DNA from 2 places in the Paenibacillus sp. Y951 genome. Region 2 is predicted to be linked to the other one. Evidence: riboswitches for the same ligand, from Rfam matches in the RefSeq annotation. Region 2 holds a riboswitch; the other holds the start of a gene.

Region 1 (4,937 bases), on a different contig from region 2:
TGTTAAGTAGGGGTGTCTAGATGATCCAATATCCAGTTTTAGAAGCATCAGCAACCATTGGGATAACCGCACCTTCTTCAGGAGTCAGAGAAGAGCTACATGATATACTTAAACTTTCATGTAGTCGTATGAGTTTGAGAGGATTTAAGGTTAATTGTGGGGAAACGATCTGGACACAAAATAAAGCAAAATCAGCACCAGCTAAAGTTCGAGCAGATGAATTCAATAAAATGATGAGTGATGCTACTATTGACATTATAATGCCACCTTGGGGTGGAGAATTATTAATCGAGATACTAGAACATATTGATTTTGATAATTTTAATTGTAAATGGATTATGGGGTATTCTGATATAAGTGTATTGTTACTTGCTATTACATTGAAAACAGGAATTGCAACTGCTCATGGAACGAGTTTCATTGATCTGAGAGGAGAAGTTCTAGACAAGACGACAGCAAAATGGCAATCTGTCTTATCAACTAGAAGTGGAGAATCAATTTTGCAACATTCATCCTCAAATTATCAAAAGGAATGGAAACAGTTGGATTCTTCCACAGAGGTTTATCAGTTAACAGAACCAACTTATTGGAAAGTCATTTCTGATAACTCAGTTAAATTACAAGGTCGTTTACTTGGTGGATGTATAGATGTGGTAAGGCATTTGATTGGTACTCCGTTCGGTGATGTTCAACATTTTCAAAGCCAGTACATAGAAAATGAACCGATCATATGGTATTTAGAAAACTGTGAGTTGGTAACAACCGATGTACGTAGATCATTAGTTCAAATGAAGTTAGCAGGATGGTTTGATCATTGTACAGGTGTTATGTTCGGCAGAAGTAACGCCAATCAACCATTTGACAATTATACGATCGAAGATGTGTATAAAGAGCTTTCTGATGAATTACAAATACCAATTATTTATGATATTGATTGTGGACATATGCCACCACAAATAACATTGATCAATGGAGCATATGCTGAGATAGAAGTAGAGGGCGGCAGAGGGTCATTAAAGCAATATTTTATGCAGTAATTAATTGAAGTTTGATCTAGCAATACACTAGTTGGAAATAACAAAAACAGCCTTGCTTTGATGAAAAAACAAGGCTGTTTGCTATGATGTGAAATTCGCAATTACTACAATAACCCTAATCCCTTGTAGTAGTTCTCATTATATTTCATACTTGGATGATTCGGATTAATAGCCATAGCAAGTCGATGATGTTCAACTGCCTTTTGCAAATTCCCTAGACGATCATAACATACCGTTAATTGCAGTTGAGGTAACCATGTCGCAGTTGCTGGATTATGGAAGCTCATATCGGATGTATATTGGGAAGTTAAGAGCGCTTGCTCGTACCAGTAAATCGCTTGTTGAAATTTGCTATCATTAACAAAAAGCGCACCAAGCTGGCAGCAGAAGTCCGGGCGAGCTGGAATATATTGCAATGTACGAAGCAGATGAATAATAGCTAGATTACGTTGACCAAGTGCTTCATAACAATGAGCTTTACGTGAGCAAGCGGCAACATTATCTTCAACCCAACCCCCATTATCTTCAAGGAAAGTGTCATACCATTGAATCGCTTCCTCGTATCTTTGATGATCACGCAATTCGTTAGCGAAATAGAATTGATCGCGTGGAGAAAACTGTTCCCTAGCTTCATGTCGTGCCAAATAAATATTCAAGTTACGATCACTAGATTGACGCTCTTTGCGGTGCGTAACGGCAACTTCGGAGCTAAAACTTGCACCTGATACTGCCAAGTACTCATGAACGGCACCGATCCAGCGAAAGTTATTACTTCGTTTTACAAGACGATTGCGACGGTAACTGTATGTTGGGTTACCATTATCGTCAAAAGAAAGATGGTATTTCATCGTTACCGTATCGTAATTGAAATCTGGTGTTTGTTTTAATTGCAGTAGACGTTCTAGATCTGCTGGTTGAATAACATCATCGGCATCAAGCCACATAATATAATTAGAGGTTGCTTGCTCAAAGCTATAATTACGTGCATCTGCAAAGTGATTAATCCATGCAAAATCATATACTTTTGCATCAAAACTAGCGGCAATTTCCTTTGTACGATCTGTTGATCCTGTATCAACGATGATGATTTCATCTACTGCTTGTTGTACGCTAGCAAGACAACGAGCAAGTACATTTTCTTCATTTTTGACAATCATACATAGACTTATTGTAAACACATTCATCCATCCTTTTTTTGATTTTATGAAAAGGGGTAGTCAAAGAGAAATGACTTTGCTATAATGACCAATAGATTGACCAAGTGAATACGCTTTGGGGAGCTAGTAAGCTGGCTGAGAGGGAATGAACCAATTCCGACCCGTGACCTGATCTGGATAATGCCAGCGTAGGAATGAGAGCATACTTTTGCATGAGATGAAGTTATAGTGGAAAACTATACATAATCTATTCTATGCGAAGTAACAGCCGAAATTGACGGCGCCCTTCCTAATTTATAGAAGGGCGTCTTTTTATTTACCTATGTAAATCAGCGTGTTCTTCTTGGACGATCATAATTAGAGAGATGAATGGGAGAGGAAGACATGAAAGTAAATGGATTGAAATGGTTATTAGTTATCGCATTATTGTATGTAGTAACGGCATGTGGCAATGAACAGGTGAAGGAAGGTAATCAAGCTGGGACGACTGGCGCAGGCGACAAAACAGAGACGCTTCGAAAGGTTCAGCTCGTACTTGATTACACACCGAACACGAATCATACCGGGTTATATGTGGCGCGTGATAAAGGCTATTTTGCCCAGCAAGGTCTTGAAGTTGAAATTATTTCTCCAGTACAAGGCGGAGCAGATGCAGCAGTAGGCTCAAACAATGTTGAATTTGGTATTAGTTATCAAGAGAATGTAACGGTAGCAAGAGTAGCGGGTGTTCCTGTTGTGTCATTGGCGGCGATCATTCAACATAATACATCGGGATTTGCATCTAAGAAGGACAAAGGCATTGATTCACCTAATAAATTCGAAGGTATGCGTTATGGCGGTTGGGGTTCCCCAATTGAAACGTCAATCATTGATTCTTTAATGAGAACGGATAATGCAGATTTTGATAAATTAGAAATTGTAAACATGGGTGATAGCGACTTCTTCACAGCAGTTGAGCGCGATGTTGATTTCGCATGGATTTTCTATGCTTGGACAGGTATTGAAGCTGAGCTGCGTGGTGTCGATTTGAATATGGTGTATATGAACGAATACAATGAGAACTTAGATTACTATACGCCAGTTGTTGTAACAGGTGAAAAACTCGTTAAAGAAGATCCTGAGCTAGTTCGTTCATTCCTCGCGGCAGTTGCGAAAGGTTATCAATATAGTATTGACAATCCAGCGGATGCGGCGGAAGTATTAATTGCTGCTGAGCCAGATTTGAATGCGGAGCTTGTAAGAGCGAGTCAACAATGGTTAAGCCCGAAATATCAGGATGATGCACCCCGCTTTGGTGAACAGAAGTTGTCGGTATGGAAAGGCTATGCCGATTGGATGTATAGCAATGAATTGTTAAACGGCGAGCTAGATGCAGAAGCAGCATTTACAAATGAGTTTTTACCACAATAAACCAATACTAAGGGGATATTACAAATGGCTAATGCATTATTAAGTATTCAGATGATTCCGAAAACACATAATGGCGAAAGTGTCATTCCATATGTAGATCAAGCGATTGCAATTATTAAGCAATCTGGTCTACCTTACCGTGTTGCACCAATGGAAACGACAATGGAAGGTGATCTTCCAGAGCTATTGCAAATTGTCCAACGTATGCACGAGGCAATGATTGAAGTTGGTTGTCCAGGCGCTTTATCACAAATCAAAATTTCATATAATCCAATTGCTGGAGCATCGATGGATAGATTGCTGGAGAAATATCCGGATGGCAAATAAGCAATCTCGTTGGAGTAATATATGGCCCCCAGTGGTGACACTTTTATTTATTGGCATCGTCTGGGAGTTAATTGTAAGGATGGAGCTTGTCTATAGTTGGCTTATTCCTTCTCCAATTGGTGTATTTCAAGGTATGATCGCGGATTGGTCACGCTTGATGGAGCATTTTGCTGCTACAACTAAGTTATCGCTTATTGGCTTTGCAGGTGGAGCTATCGCCGGGTTCGTGCTTGCAGCAGTGCTACATTTTCTTCCTATTGTTAGGAAAGGGTTTTATCCGGTATTGATCTTATCACAAACGATTCCTGTCATTGTTATTGCTCCTATTCTTACGATGCTACTTGGATATGGAATGATGCCGAAAATATTTCTTATTATTTTAGTTTGTTTCTTCCCAATATGTATTGCTACACTGGGAGGACTCGCTCAAGCAGATCATCAGCTTAAAAATTATTTGAGTATGATCGGAGCATCGAAATGGCATCTGTTTATTCATTTGGAGCTACCGAGTGCGCTTACTAATTTATTCAGTGGCTTGAGAATTGCTGTTTCGTATAGTGTACTAAGTGCAGTCGTAGCGGAATGGTTATCACCAAAAGTTGGTTTAGGTAGTTACTTGATCTTATCTTCCAGAGGATATATGCCGGATCGAGTGTTCGCTTCGGTGCTCTTAATTGTACTACTAAGCCTTTTCCTATTTTGGATTATCTCCTTTATTGAGTCGCGCTTTGTTCATTGGCGTCCGAAGAAAGGAAGTGAAGGCTAATGCTTGAATTGAACGGGGTTTCTAAGTCATTTACACATAAAAAACAAGACAAACAAATTCTGCAAAACATTAGTCTGCGTGTAGACGAAGGGGAGTTTGTATCTGTTATTGGTCCTTCGGGAAGCGGGAAAACAACGCTATTTCAAATTATTGGTGGGTTAGAGCCAATTAATGAAGGTGAAGTTTGGATCAATGGGCAGCAGACAACGGGGCAGCGCGGTCATGTTGCCTATATGCCAC
Region 2 (4,937 bases):
ACATCACCATAATAGGTGATAATGCGATAATGGGAATCGTTTGGGAGGCGACAATCAACGGATAAATCGTCTTATTAGCCAAGCTTGAACTTTCAATCCAAACCGCAGCTAATGATCCGAACAAAGCTGAAATTCCGAGTCCAAGTAAAGCCTCTCCTAGGGTGACGATAAAATGCTTCTTAAGCAGCTGTCCGTTATCCCACATGGATACGAACACATCTGATAACTTAGGAATGATGTAATGTGGAATGTGAAAAACTCTCGTCCCAGCCTCCCACATAATGAACAGTAATAGAACGAATGAAAGGGCGGGCACATAAGCTATAACATTACGTCTCATGTCCTCCCTCCTTCAGAATCGACCGGACCACGACCGATGCCTCCAAGCAGCTGACGCTTTAAGCCTATGAATGCCTCGTCCATCGTCACTTCATAGCTACGGGGGCGAGACAAATTTATAGTCAGCTCTGTTAATGTTGAAATGGGTGAGTTCTCCGCCACAAGCACCCTATCGGATAAGAGCAGTGCTTCATCGACGTCATGTGTGATGAACAAAATAGTTTTACGATGTTGCTCCCATACCTGCAGCAGCCATTCTTGCATACTCATGCGCGTCATCGCATCCAAGGCGCTGAAAGGTTCGTCTAGAAGAAGCAGCTCCCCTCTTCCGAGAAGGGATCGCAGGAACGATACTCTTTGACGCATTCCGCCAGATAGCTCGTGCGGATACTTGTTTTCAGTTCCCTCCAGCCCTAAGTCCGGAAGCAGTTCCAGTACCTGACGACGAGCTTCCCGCTTCGTCGCCCCTCCTATTTCCAAGCCTAGCGTCGCATTCTCCAGCACAGTTCTCCAGGACATAAGGCAATCCTTTTGGGGCATATAACCGATTTTGCCAAGTTTGCTTGCCGCTGCTGCCGTGTCTCCCTCTGCTCCAATCGCAATTTTTCCCGCTTGAGGGGCTAGTAATCCAGCCAGCAACCGAAAGAGGGTTGTCTTTCCTATACCACTGGCTGCAAGAATACTAACGAACTCTCCTTGTCTAATGTCGAAGTCGAGCCTTTCGAACAATGGAGTCTCTTCGGGATAAGAAAAGCTAAGTCCGCGTACCGATAACGCGATCAGCTGCCCCTCTATTCTTCCGTCTACACTCAAACCGGCCACTCTTCCATCCGATAGGCCATATCCCAGAACATGTATTCAAGCTTGGACGCGACGACAAAGTGTTTCTCTAGTTGCACAAGCTCCTGCTCGGGCAAACCTTCCGCCAACTGATCCATCAGACCGATACTCCAATCGGTAAGTGCTCCGAATTCATCGGAACCATACATTAAGATCCATTCCCGGTACAGTGAATGATCCAAAGCGCCTGGGTACTTCAAGTAAGTAGTTCCGATTTCCCTGTAACTCCACATACAGGGGAGCAGAACTGCCACTACCTCTGCTAGCGAGCCTTGTGTAGCGGCATCCAGCAAATATTTGGTATAAGTTACTGTGGTCGGAGAAGGTTGCGTCTGTTCTAACTGTTCACGCGCCACTCCGAGACGTTCCGCATATTTTCGATGCAACTCCATTTCCACGTTCAGCGTAGAGTGGAGCAGCTCTGCGAATTTGACCATTGTATCTAGATCCCGAGCCTTCATACTTCCTATAGCGAACATCTTGGCATAATCGATAAGATACACATAATCCTGCTTGAGATAATAAATAAACCGATCAGTATCCAGCGTGCCTGCTCTTAATTCCGTCAGAAACGGATGCTGGTGACTTTTTGTCCATATCTCTTGAGCTGCACGATACAATCTTTCACTAAATCTACTCATTGGGAACCCCCGCTCACTTTATAGTTTTCTATCAACGTCAATCACTGTTGCTCTTTGGCTTTGTCCGGTTGGTATTACACATTATTAATTAAGGAATCTATCATGGCTTCTACGCTCCTTCATGTAGAGAGCGGGCTAGAAAAACAGAAAAAAACCATTCGAGAATACACGAATGGTTACGATTCGATAAGTTCTCTACGCCAGCATTATCTGGTTCAGATTAACGGTCAGGGAAATAACGTTCCCAATCTCAGCCAGACTATATCTAGCACCCGCACTCTATTTAATTTATTCCACTATATCCCATAAAATCATAATTTACAACAATAGTTAAAATATTGCACAAATCCCGAAAATACATTACGTAATGTATTTACTTCCATTTCTATTCCACGCTCTACCCTTCCGCTAGTCGCACAAGAAGAGCCCAAGCATTTTTATGCTTGAGCTTTGTCAGCTTAATTTGTAGGAAAGTGCGGCTCTTTATAAGCTGATTTCTTACGAGCGACATAAGCGCTTCACATGTGTCATATGTGAAATATATCGACTCAATACATCTGCCTACACCCTATTTCTTCGTACGCTTCATTGCATAGATAACTACACCAATCGCAAATAGAATCATACAAATAGATGACAATCTATACATCATCTCATAAGAGGTAAACGTAACGATTACTCCTAAAATAATTGCTCCAAGTGAAACTCCGACATCAGTGGAGTTGTAAAACAAGCCATTCACTGTGCCGTAATCCTCTTTGCTTGCAGATCGAAGCATCCACGCCTGTAAAGTAGGTTGGATGGAGCCAAATCCTGCTCCATATAATAACGCCGACACAATAAGCATGCTCATTGATGTCGTGTAAGATAGTACAATCATACTTACAATAACAAAAATCGCTGCAGGAATAAGTACTATAATCGGACCTTTACGGTCGAATATTTTACCCGCAATCGGACGAACCATCAGTATCGTTAACGCATTGAACAAGAAAAATAGTCCTACTTGAGATAAATTCAGCTGTTCGCCATATACTGCAATAAAACTTAATATACCGCTGTAAGTAACGGATAATAGTACATTAAGTATCGCAGGAAAATAAATAGGGAAGATCATAATATCTCGCATACCGCTTTTCTTCACTTGCTGCTGTCCATGAGTATGAACGACTTGTTGTGAAGTAGCTTTAACAGTTGCGATATTGTCTGATTCCTTGTTTTTCTGACGCTCAGCTAACTCTGTTGTCGGATTTTTTTTATTGGATCGCAGCTTATACACCCCTGCGATAAAGAGCATCGGGAACATACAAACGACTGCTCCAGCACCAATACTCGCTAATGTTGTAAATCCCGAAGCATTCATAATACTCATCCCAGTCAATGGACCAATTGACATCGCAAGACTGGTCGAAAGTCCAAAATAGCCTATACCTTCACCCATTCGTTTGGGCGGTATAATTTGCGTAACTAATGTGGGGATAATTGTACTACCAACACCAAAGCCAAAACCATATACCGCGCGCATCAATAATAATGGGGCCACTGATTCAGGCAATGCACATAATATTGTTGATACCGCCGCAACAATTAATCCTGCAGTTAATACGATCTCTTTCGACCAACGCTTTATCCAGCGGCCGGTCAAAAGCCTCGCAATAATCGCTGTAATCGCAAATGCACTAGTCGCAAGACTAACATGCATATCTCCACCATTCAAATTCCCTTTAATATGGATTGAAAATGATGATAATAACATCTGTAAATTAAGAAATAATAAAAACGAAGCTAATGATAAAGTAATAAATTGCTTCGTCCATAGGCGTGGCTTTTCAATTGCCTTCGCTCCGTTATTCAAAGTCATCCGTTGTCCGTTCATGTTGCTTCATCTCCATCTTATCGCTCTAGCTTCTTTATCTATACTTTAGTTTCTAACACTTGGTTGAAATAACTATTTAGCTCCATTAAATACTGCTTTAGCTGATCGTGTGATTCCATACCAATACAAGCCTTTACTTCTTCAGAAATGCTTTCTTCAATCGGAATGGTTTCTGCAATTAATTGTCTTCCTTGATCGGTGGCATAAATTCGAAGCGATCGACGATCTACTTCATCCTCTTTCCGAACAATGAACCCCTTATGCTCAAGCTGATGTAAAATGCGCGTCACCGTCGGCTTATCCTTGAACGTACGAGCCGCAATGTCCTTCTGTATCATCCCTTCATCATCTACCACATGGTACAACACTGACCATTGCTCAGGAGTAATATCATATGCCTTCAACCGATGCATAAGTAATGCAGCAAGTTTATTGTACGTTGCTCCGAGAAGGAAACCAACTGACATGAGCGGTTTATTCACTTGTTTTTCCATATTAATACTCCGTTTCGAAATTAGTTGTCTAGACAATCATATACTTCTGAAATGATTATTTCAACCTTATAATGATTATTAATAATCTCAACAGCTTTAATTAACATAACAAATAATGTATATGGATAACTTATTTTATCGTCAAACACGAAAAAATATGCAGCAGCTTTACACAAGATGTGCATAGCTACTGCATAAGTTTCATTCATTCCCACTTTCATCTCTATATATTGTAATAATTCACTAACTTTACGACCTTTATGCACATCATGTTGATAATTTGTGTATAAGATTTAATTTCACTAGAACTTACTCTGCTCGCCACAGATTTCTACGATGACCTGTGCATAGATTTGCGCTGCCAATAATAAATCATCCACAACAATAAATTCATCATTACTGTGCATACGTGTGTCGATACCCGGCATTGTTGGACCGAAAGCTACTCCACCTTCGATATCATGCACATAGGTACCACCACCAATCGCAATACATTCACCCGGAAGCCCTGTATATTGCTCGTATACATGAAGCAATGTTTTCACGAACGGTGAATCTGCAGGCGTATGATGAGGCGGTTCAAAATTATCGCGTTCTAACACAAGCTTATACGGAGCCAATTTTTGCTCTAATACGTCAAATGTGTTTTCCTCTGTTGCACATAGCGGTACGCGACTATCGAAATACCCTTCGAACGACTGTCCATCATAAGCAATAATCGAGAAGTTCATAGTCAGTGAACCAGAT

The links. A riboswitch is a leader RNA that binds a small molecule or an ion and turns the genes downstream of it on or off. The one in region 2 is predicted to bind thiamine pyrophosphate.
Region 1: linked by a shared signal. The riboswitch ahead of AC1TPB_RS19745 (ABC transporter substrate-binding protein) and the one ahead of tenA (thiaminase II) in region 2 are both predicted to bind thiamine pyrophosphate.

Annotation. Positions count from the first base shown of each region.
Region 1 is NZ_JBXCIY010000017.1:31,836-36,772, reverse strand. It holds gene AC1TPB_RS19760 (NADPH:quinone oxidoreductase family protein) at 1-6, shown strand, start outside; gene AC1TPB_RS19755 (S66 family peptidase) at 21-1,037, shown strand; gene AC1TPB_RS19750 (glycosyltransferase family 2 protein) at 1,142-2,221, opposite strand; TPP riboswitch at 2,301-2,407, shown strand; gene AC1TPB_RS19745 (ABC transporter substrate-binding protein) at 2,579-3,604, shown strand; gene AC1TPB_RS19740 (MTH1187 family thiamine-binding protein) at 3,629-3,931, shown strand; gene AC1TPB_RS19735 (ABC transporter permease) at 3,921-4,697, shown strand; gene AC1TPB_RS19730 (ABC transporter ATP-binding protein) at 4,697-4,937, shown strand, end outside.
Region 2 is NZ_JBXCIY010000006.1:110,248-115,184, forward strand. It holds gene AC1TPB_RS10665 (ABC transporter permease) at 1-340, opposite strand, end outside; gene AC1TPB_RS10670 (ABC transporter ATP-binding protein) at 337-1,152, opposite strand; gene tenA (thiaminase II) at 1,149-1,820, opposite strand; TPP riboswitch at 1,996-2,106, opposite strand; gene AC1TPB_RS10680 (MFS transporter) at 2,389-3,696, opposite strand; gene AC1TPB_RS10685 (MarR family winged helix-turn-helix transcriptional regulator) at 3,735-4,190, opposite strand; gene AC1TPB_RS10690 (hypothetical protein) at 4,211-4,456, opposite strand; gene pepV (dipeptidase PepV) at 4,493-4,937, opposite strand, start outside.